Rhodopseudomonas palustris: one gene and its partner. The protein of the gene in region 1 interacts with the protein of each later gene in a pairwise test. Links are inferred from orthologs where the notes say so. Each region holds a gene or a part of one and is shown on either strand. Other genes may lie near its edges.

Region 1 (5,128 bases):
CTGCCGGGCCTTCATCGCCGCGCCGCGGTCCCACACCAGCGGTCGTGACCTTCAGGGCCAAGCCTTCCTGCACGACTATGACTGGCGCAAGGACACAGATTTCTCGGTGCTCGAGCTGATCCTCACCGCGCCAGTGGTGGTCGCGAGCTGGATCAGCCTGCAGTACTACGGCTCCACCGTCGCGCCGGAAACATTCGGCGCCGGCAACAAGCTGCTGCACAACGTCACCGGCGGGATCGGCGTCGTCGAAGGCAATGGCGGCCTGCTGCGCGGCGGCTTGCCGTGGCAATCGGTGCATGATGGCGAACGCCTCGTCCACCAGCCGCTCCGGCTGTCGGTTCTGATCGAAGCTCCACACGAGGCGATTACCACCATCCTCGATCGCCACCCGGACGTGCGCACACTGTTCGACAATGGCTGGATGCATCTGTTCACGCTCGACGATGACGGCACGATGGACCGGCGCTACGTCGGCAACGGCCGCTGGGACGTCGTCGTGACGCCTGCGGCACAGGAACAGTCGGTCGCAGAGCTCGCGTGAACCGGCGAGCTTAGTTCGGCGCCTTCAATCGATATCCGATCCCGGTTTCCGTCAGCAGATACTGCGGACGCTCGGGATCGGGTTCGATCTTCTGCCGGAGCTGGCGGACATAGACCCGCAGATATTGCGCGTCCGTGAGTTCGTCCCACAATTCGTGCAGCAGGAACTTGTGCGTCAGCACCTTGCCGGCGTGCTGCACCAGCACGCGCAGCAGATCGTATTCCTTCGGCGACAGCTTGACCTCCTTGTCGCCGAGCTTGACGATCCGCCGCACCAGATCGACCGACAGATCGCCGACGCGGAACAGCGGACGCTCGCCCTGCACCTGAAGCTGATGCCGCAGCGCGGCACGTAGGCGCGCCAGCAGTTCATCCATGCCGAACGGCTTGGTGACGTAGTCGTCAGCGCCGAGGTCCAGCGCTTCGACCTTTCCGGCTTCATCGCCACGGCTCGACAGCACGACAATCGGCACCGCCTCGCTCTGCGAACGGATCTGCCGAAGCAGCTCATGGCCCGGCAGATCCGGCAACCCGAGATCGAGCACGACGAGATCGGGCGGCGTGTTCGCCATCGCCTGCAGCGCAAGCTTGCCGTTGCTGGCTTCGATCACTTCGTAGCCTTGGCTTCCAAGGCCCATCCGCAGAAGCTTCCGAATTGGCGGTTCGTCGTCGATGACCAGAACTTTAATCGCCATGGCACTCACGCTGCACTGATCAAAGCATCGCGGCGCGATGCGACGGGAAGACGGATGGTCATCGCGGCACCGCTGCGATCGGAGCGATTGCCGGCCGACAGTCGCCCGCCCATCGCTTCGATAAAACCTCGTGCGATCGCCAGGCCGAGGCCGGTGCCGGGCCTTATATGATCGCCCTTTCGCACACGATAAAACTTGTCGAACACGGTTTCCAACTCGGCAGGCGGAATCCCCTCACCTTCATCGCGCACCTGGAGCTCGACCTGACCGCCGCTCTGCACAGCCCGAAGCTGGATCGCGCTGCCAGCCGGCGCGTATTTCGCTGCGTTGTCGAGCAGATTGAACAGCGCCTGTTCGAACAGCACCGGATCGACCTCGATCATCGGCAGATCCTGGCCGAGATCCAGTTTCACCGTATGCTGAGCCAGGATCGACGTCGCGCGGCGCAGCGTGGCGCCGACCAGTTCGCCGAGATCGTGGGCCGCGCTGTTCGGCACCACGGCACCGGATTCGAGCTTGGTCATGTCCAGCAGATTGGCGATGAAGCGGTTGAGACGTTCGGATTCCTCGACGATGGTGCCGATCAGTTCGGTCCGCTGCGCATCGCTCAGATGCGGCGCCAGATCCCGCATCGTGGTTGCCGCGCCTAGCACCGCGGCGAGCGGCGTCTTCAGATCGTGCGAGATCGAGGTGAGCAGCGCCTGCCGCAATCGGTCGGATTCGGCATCGCGCTTGACCCGGTCCATATCCTCGACCAGATGCACACGCTCGATTGCGAGCGCTCCCTGGTCGGTGAGCGCGTCGAGCAGCCGCCGCTGGTCCGGCGTCAGCAACGGCCCGGCGCGGTCGTCATCGATCCCGATCACGCCGATCGGCCCCCGCCCGGTCCGCATCGGCAGAAACAGCCGCTTCGCGCCGGGCAAAGTGTCGGAGCCGCGGCCCGCGACGCGGTCGTTCTCCCACGTCCAATTCGCTGCGGCCAGATCTGCCGGATCGAGCTGATCCTCCGGCGGATAGCCGGCCTTGACGGCGATGCGGCCCTGCTCGGGGAGCAGCAGCACCACCCGCACCTTCAGCATCAGCGCGATCTGATAGGCGGTCGCCCACAGCACGTCGTCGAGCGCAGCAGTGCCGGCGAGCTTCCGGCTGAAAGCGTACAGCGACTCCGTTGTTCGCACGCGTTGCGAGGCTGCGGTAGCCTGGGCGCGGACACGGCCGGCGAGATTCGACACCAGGATCGCAATCAGCATGAAGAAGAAGAACGCGACGATATTGGTCGGGTCTGTGATGGTGAAGGTGTAGACCGGCGGCAGGAAGAAGAAGTTGTAGCAGAGCGATGCCGCGAGGCTCGCCAGCAGTGACGGCCCGAGTCCATAGCGGACCGAAACGCCGACAACCGCGGTGAGAAACACCAAGTCGACGTTCTCGATGCTGAAGAACGGTTCGATCAGCTTGGCGACGCCGAGGCCGATACCGACCATCCCGAGCGCCATCGGATACGGCCACGGGTTGAACGGCTCGCTGCCCTCCGCCGGCCGCAGCGAACGGCTCCGGTTTTCCTCGGCCGAAACCGCCGTCCCGGTCATGACGTGGATCGAGATGTTGCCGGAGCCACGCACCAGCTCGTGCACGGTGGAGCCGCGCAGCGCTTCGGACCAGAACGAGCGCGGTGCCTTGCCGACGACGATCTGGGTGATGTTGTTGGCGCGCGCGAATGCCAGGATGTCGTGCGCCAGGCTGCGATCGCCGCCGGGGATCGCCAGCGCCTCACCGCCGAGCGCCTCGGCCAGACGCAACGTATCGGCGAGCCGATCCCGCTGCTGCTCGGTCAGCGACAGACTGCGCCGCGTCTCGATGTTGATCGCCGTCCACGGCGCGCGCAGCCGGTCGGCCAGCCGCTTGGTATAGCGGACCAGCCCTTGCGAGCGCTGATCGTCGCTGACGCACACCAGCACGCGCTCGCCCGCTGCCCACGGCCCGGCGATCGCATTGGCCTGCATGTGCGACAACAGCTGCTCGTCGACCCGCTCGGCGGTACGCCGCAGCGCCAGTTCGCGCAGCGCGGTCAGGTTGCCCGGCGAGAAATAATGCTCCAGCGCGCGCTCGGCCTGCTTGGGCACATAGACCTTGCCCTCTTTGAGGCGCTGGATCAGGTCGTCCGGCGTCAGGTCGACCAGTTCGATCGCATCGGCGCGCTCGAACGCCGAGTCCGGCACGGTCTCACGCACCCGGACCGTGGTGATCTGCGCCACCACATCGTTCAGGCTCTCGATGTGCTGAATATTGACCGCGGTGTAGACGTCGATGCCGTTCGCCAGCAGCTCCAGCACGTCCAGATAGCGCTTGGGATGGCGGCTGCCCGGAGCATTGCTGTGCGCCAGCTCATCGACGATGGCGAGCTGCGGGCGGCGCGCCAGCACCGCATCGAGGTCCATCTCTTCGAGGGTCTGGCCCTTATAGGCGATGCGCCGGCGCGGGACAGTCTCCAGGCCGGCGAGCAAGGCCTCTGTCTCGGCGCGGCCGTGGGTCTCCGCGTAGCCGATCACCACATCGACCCCGGCCTTGGCGCGGGCGTGCGCGCTCTGCAGCATCGCGAAGGTCTTGCCGACGCCCGGAGCCGCGCCGAGGAAGACCTTCAGCCGGCCCGTGCCCGGCTCCTGCCGCCTTGCCTGTTCAAGCAAGGCGTCCGGAGATGGTCGCGAAGGCGGCTCAGCGCACGGATCAGGCATCGGCAAAATATATCCGACCGCAGCGGACTCGCCTAGCAGCGCGCGTCAGCGCGGCACCGCCGCGTCGAGCGCCAGATTGAGCTTCAATACCTTGACGCGCGGCTCGCCGAGCACGCCGCCGAGCGGCGGCTGCACAGAGGCTGTGACCAGTTTGCGGATTTGCTCCTCAGGGACGCCACGCGCCTTGGCGACACGCGGCACTTGAAATAACGCGCCTTCCGGCGAGACATCCGGATCGAGCCCGCTGCCGCTGGTGGTGACGAGATCGACCGGGATCGCGGCGGCTGGGTTCTCAGCCTTCAGCTTGGCCACGTCTTCGCTCATACGATCCGCCAGAGCCTTGCTGGTCGGACCGAGATTGGAGCCGCCGGAGTTCGCTGCATTGTACGGTGCCGGGATCGTCTTGCTGGCATCGGCCGGGTCGGGTGCCGTGGTGGCCGAAGGACGGCCATGGAAATAACGGTCCTCTTTGAACTCCTGCCCGATCAACGCCGAGCCGACGATCTGGCCGCCGCGTTCCACCAGACTACCCTGGGCCTGATACGGAAACAGCACGGCGGCAATGCCGGTGACAGCGAGCGGATAGGCCAGACCGGTGATCATGGTGAGCGCCAACAGCGACACGACAGCGGGGCGAACTTGCTTCAACATGACGACTTCTCCTCACACCAGATGCAGGACCGAGACGGCCAGATCGATCGCCTTGATGCCGACGAAGGGCACCAGGATTCCGCCGAGGCCATAGATCAGAAGATTGCGCCGCAGCAGCGCCGCTGCGCCAACTGGGCGATACGAGACGCCCTTTAGCGCCAGCGGGATCAGCGCGATGATGATCAGCGCGTTGAAGATGATCGCCGACAGGATCGCGCTCTGCGGGCTGGCGAGATGCATGACGTTCAGCACGCCGAGCTGCGGGTAGAACGCCAGGAACATCGCCGGGATGATGGCAAAGTACTTGGCGACGTCGTTGGCGATCGAGAACGTGGTCAGCGCCCCGCGCGTCATCAGCAGCTGCTTGCCGATCTCGACCACTTCGATCAGCTTGGTCGGGTTGGAGTCGAGGTCGACCATGTTGCCGGCTTCGCGCGCCGCCTGTGTGCCGGAATTCATCGCCACGCCGACATCGGCCTGCGCCAGCGCCGGCGCATCATTGGTGCCGTCGCC
Region 2 (4,615 bases), 3.2 Mb from region 1 along the record:
ACATGCAGACCATCCAGATCGGCATCCGCAAGATGATCGTCACCTCGGACGCACTGACCGAGTGGCCGGTGGTGATGGCGACCGCCGTGCTGGCGATGCTGCCGCCGGTCGCCGTGGTGGTGCTGATGCAGAAACTGTTCGTGCGCGGACTGGTCGAGACGGAGAAGTAGCAACAGTGGCCAACGTCGTTCTCCGCTCTGTCCGCAAGACCTATCCGGGTGGTTTTGAGGCAATTAAAGGCGTCGATTTCGAAGTCGGCGACGGCCAGTTCTGCGTGCTGGTCGGGCCGAGCGGCTGCGGCAAGTCGACCCTGCTGCGAATGATCGCCGGGCTCGAAACCGTCACCGGCGGCGAGATCGGCATCGGGGACCGCGTCGTCAACGACGTCGAGCCGGCCGATCGGGACATCGCGATGGTCTTCCAGAACTACGCGCTCTACCCGCACATGACCGTGTACAACAACATGGCGTACGGCCTGCGCAACCGTGGCATGGGCAAAGCCGAGATCGACGCACGGGTGCAGGAAGCGGCGCGCATCCTCGAACTCGGTCCGATGCTGACCCGGAAGCCGCGGCAATTGTCCGGCGGCCAGCGCCAGCGGGTCGCGATGGGCCGCGCCATCGTGCGGCATCCCAAGGTGTTTCTGTTCGACGAGCCGCTATCCAATCTCGACGCCAAGCTGCGGGTCGCGATGCGGGTCGAAATCCGCAAGCTGCAGCGCCGGCTCGCCACCACGGCGATCTACGTCACCCACGACCAGCTCGAGGCAATGACGCTCGCCGACATGCTAGTGGTGATGAACGCCGGCCAAGTCGAACAGATCGGCTCGCCACTCGATGTCTATGCCAAGCCGGCGACGACTTTCGTGGCCTCGTTCATTGGCGCCCCGCCGATGAACCTGCTGGCCCTGGCGGACGATCTGCGGAGCCAGCTCGGTGGCGCGCCGGCCGAGGCGGGCATTCTCGGTGTCCGCCCGGAGGACCTCGTCATCGGCCCAGGGGCGGCAGCTCACGGCGGTCTGGCGCTCGACGTCACCGTCGAGGCGATCGAGCGGGTCGGACCGGAGACGTTCGTCTATGGGGCCCGCGCAGGGCATGAGGCGCAGCCGGTGGTTGCCGGGAAGCCCGGCGAAGGGGCCGGCGGTGACATCATCGTCCGGATTCCCGGCCAGGTCGCGCCGGCGGTCGGAGAGCGCATCACGGTCGCGGCGCCGCCGCACAGCCTGCATCTGTTTTCCGCCGACGGGCGCCGCCGGATTGCCGGCTAGCCGGCCGTAAGCTACTGGTGGAATTCGCTGTTCTGGCCTTCTTGAACAGTTCTTTTGCACTGCCCATATTGGTTTGGACTGGACGGCGAGGTGCCGGACGGTCGATGGGGTGCCGCAAGGACCCCCTCAAAGTCGCTTCGAGAGGACTTTGTGATGTCTCGTGTTCCTTCGTTATCTAGTCCCTTTCTGCTGGGATTCGACGAGATCGAGCGTGCGCTCGACCGCGTCGTCAAAGGCGCCGACGGGTACCCCCCGTACAACATCGAACGGTGCGAACGCAGCAACGGCGATCCCGAAAAGCTGCGCATCACACTGGCGGTGGCTGGATTCACCCGCGATCAACTCGATGTCACAGTTGAGGAAAATCAACTGGTGATCCGGGGCCGGCAGCAGGATGACAAAACTCGGCAATACATCCACCGCGGCATTGCCGCGCGTCACTTCCAGCGGACGTTCGTGCTGGCCGACGGGATGCAGGTGTTGGGTGCGGACCTGAAAAACGGGTTGTTGTCCATCGACCTGATCCGGCCTGAGCCGGAAAGGGTCATTAAGACAATCGCCATCACCGAACACGAATAATGGAACGAGTAGCGGACTCGACCGCTTAGTCTCCTAGAGGAGTCGAGACCATGACTGAAGCTGGTACTACGCTTGAAAATGTGGGCGTCACGCCGGAAGCGCTGGCGCATCTGGGCGAAGGCCACATCGCCTATGTGAAGCAGATCCGCTCCGAAGACGTACCTGGGTTATTCCCGCAGGCGCCGCAGATCGCGCCGGGCCTCAAGCTGTTTGCTTTGCATTCGGCCGATGGCACGCCGATCATGCTGACAGACAGCCGTGAAGCGGCGATCGCGAATGCCTGGAGCCAGGAACTGCAGGCCGTCAGCGTCCACTAAGCGCTGACTGAAGAAGACGGTTACGCGACGCGGGGAGTCCGGTGACGGCCCCCGCGCCCGCTGAATACCCACTAGCGGCGCTGAGGCGCCCGCCAGCAAGCAACCCTAGCGCGTTGCATTGCGCACTTCCACACATCGATACCAAAGCGATTCCGTGCCATTGCCGCTGGTAAGCGACGCAGGATCTCGGACGAGCAACCGCTGCGCCTGAACCAGTTTCGGTCCGGCGCTGAGCACTCATTGTGCGGTCAGTCGGATGTCTTCGCGAAGCTAGCGCCTGCTGGCCAGCAATACGCCGCGCTGTTACGCCGCGGTGGCCGGGGGCAGTGCGAGCACCGAATAGATCGCATGGGCGTCGCGGGAGGCGCGCAGCTTCTTGGCGACGTCCTGGTCGCGCAGCAGCCGGGCAATCCGCGCCAGCGCCTTGAGATGGTCGGCGCCAGCACCTTCGGGCGCCAGCAGCAGGAAGATCAGGTCGACCGGCTGGCCGTCCATCGCTTCGAAATCGATCGGACGTTCCAGCCGCGCGAACAGCCCGAACAGCTTTTCCAGCTTCGGCAGCTTGCCGTGCGGAATCGCCACCCCATAGCCGACCGCGGTGGTGCCGAGCTTCTCGCGCTGCAGCAGCACTTCGAAGATCGAGCGCTCGTTCTGACCGGTGAGTTCAGCGGCGCGCGCCGCGAGTTCCTGCAGCGCCTGCTTCTTGCTGATCACCTTGAGCGCCGGGATGACGGCCTCGGGCGCGACAAGATCCGTAATCGTCATCAGGCGTTCCGGGGGTGTTGGTGCGGTCCGGGTGAAATAGGACGGCGGTGGGTTGCGTCAAGCGTTCGATCCGAGAAGCGCCGCGCGATTTCCTGATCGCGGCTAAAACGCTTCTGAAATCATGATCCTAACTTAAGTCTAGCATTCCTGCCGGCGGCCGTAAAATGCCGTCGGCGGTCCGCCGAAAAGCGGCGGACCATAGGCAGAGCGTTGCACGGGCGTCAATGCCTCGCGGAGGTTCCGCTTGCGGCTTTCCCGCGAGGCAATGCGCGGGTCAGTTCGTGCCGTTCAGCACCGGCGGGTCGATCCAGCCGATATTGCCGTCGGCGCGACGATAAATGATGTTCACGCGGCCCGAGCTGCCGTGCTGGAACACCACCACAGGTGCGCCGGTGAGATCGAGCTCGACCACCGCCTCGCTCACCGACAGCCGCTTCATCGCGGTGGTGGCCTCGGCGATGATCACCGGGTTGTAGGCGTCCTCGTGATGCTCTTCGTCGCCGGGCGCTTCGATCACGTAGCTGGCCGCGTCCACCGGCGTGCCGAGCTCGGCGAGTGCGTTGGCCTCGGCGTGAGCCTTGCGGGCCGAACGATCCTTCAGGCGGCTCTTGTAGCGGCGCAGGCGCTTCTCGATCTGCACCAGCGCCTGATCGGCGCTGACATAGGCGTCGGCGGCATTGGACTCGGCTTCAAGCGTGATGCCGGAATCGAGGTGCAGCGCACAATCGGTGCGGAAGCCGAAACCGTCTTTGCTGAGCGTGAAGTGCCCCGAATAATTCCCATCGAAATACTTGCGCAGCACCTCCTCGGTGCGTTCGCTCACGCGGCTGCGCAGCGCTTCGCCGATGCTGATGCTTTTGCCGGATATCCGGATGGTCATGGCAGTGCCTCGATTCACATGTGGGGAGATGAGTCTAGTCAGAGCAGGGCGACGCAATCAAGCTGGGGCTGTGTCGCGGGAGCGGCTCGCTGCCGCAGACGGCGTGCCCAGCATGTTCTGCTTGTCGCGACGGCGCTGCACTGAAGAGGGAATGCGCATCGCTTCGCGATATTTCGCGACGGTGCGACGCGCGATGTCGATGCCGGCCTCGCGCAGACGTTCGACGATCGTATCATCCGACAGGATTGCTGACGGATCTTCACTGTCGATCAGTTGGCGAATCTGGTGCCGCACCGCTTCGGCCGAATGCGCTTCGCCGCCGTCGGCGGAAGCGATCGACGCAGTGAAGAAATACTTAAGCTCGAAGGTGCCGCGGTTGGTCGCCATGTATTTGTTGGCGGTGACGCGCGACACCGTCGATTCGTGCATCTGAATCGCGTCGGCCACGGCTTTCAGATTCAGCGGCCGCAGATGCTTGACGCCGTGGGTGAAGAATCCGTCCTGCTGGCGCACGATCTCGGTCGCCACCTTGAGGATGGTGCGGGCGCGCTGATCGAGCGCGCGCACCAGCCAGGTGGCGTTCTGCAGACAGTCGGAGAAGTACGACTTGTCGCCGTCCTTGCGGATCGTCTTCGACAGCTCCGAATAATACGACTGATTGACCAGCACCTTCGGCAGCGTGTCGCTGTTGAGTTCGACCAGCCAGCCGCCGTCGGGGCCGGGCCGGACGAACACGTCGGGCACAATCGTCTGCACCCGCGACGAACCGAACTTCAGCCCCGGCTTCGGGTCGAGGTGACGGATCTC

Evidence for each region. The genes of interacting proteins can lie anywhere in the genome.
Region 2: the proteins of RPPS3_RS15430 (region 1) and ptsN interact in binary tests that used the Escherichia coli proteins (3 or more experiments, as listed by UniProt). The link is inferred for Rhodopseudomonas palustris from one-to-one orthologs.

What each region holds. Positions count from the first base shown.
Region 1 is NZ_CP019966.1:3,306,799-3,311,926, forward strand. What follows is about bases 1,041-4,327. They hold RPPS3_RS15430 (sensor histidine kinase), read right to left. Parts: upstream 3,965-4,327; coding sequence 1,241-3,964; downstream 1,041-1,240. Other genes in these bases: RPPS3_RS15425 (response regulator), read right to left, coding at 1,041-1,244; RPPS3_RS15435 (K(+)-transporting ATPase subunit C), read right to left, coding at 4,010-4,327. Also shown: RPPS3_RS15420 (YbcC family protein), read left to right, coding at 1-541; more of RPPS3_RS15425, read right to left, coding at 552-1,040; more of RPPS3_RS15435, read right to left, coding at 4,328-4,615; potassium-transporting ATPase subunit KdpB, read right to left, coding at 4,628-5,128. UniProt on the Escherichia coli protein: Member of the two-component regulatory system KdpD/KdpE involved in the regulation of the kdp operon. KdpD may function as a membrane-associated protein kinase that phosphorylates KdpE in response to environmental signals.
Region 2 is NZ_CP019966.1:58,326-62,940, reverse strand. Bases 1,198-3,971 are described here. They hold ptsN (PTS IIA-like nitrogen regulatory protein PtsN), read right to left. Parts: upstream 2,929-3,971; coding sequence 2,467-2,928; downstream 1,198-2,466. Other genes in these bases: rpoN (RNA polymerase factor sigma-54), read right to left, coding at 3,866-3,971; hpf (ribosome hibernation-promoting factor, HPF/YfiA family), read right to left, coding at 3,203-3,808; RPPS3_RS00280 (DUF1150 family protein), read left to right, coding at 1,897-2,163; RPPS3_RS00285 (Hsp20 family protein), read left to right, coding at 1,421-1,846; RPPS3_RS00290 (sn-glycerol-3-phosphate import ATP-binding protein UgpC), read left to right, coding at 1,198-1,267. Also shown: sn-glycerol-3-phosphate ABC transporter permease UgpE, read left to right, coding at 1-170; more of RPPS3_RS00290, read left to right, coding at 176-1,197; more of rpoN, read right to left, coding at 3,972-4,615. UniProt on the Escherichia coli protein: Seems to have a role in regulating nitrogen assimilation.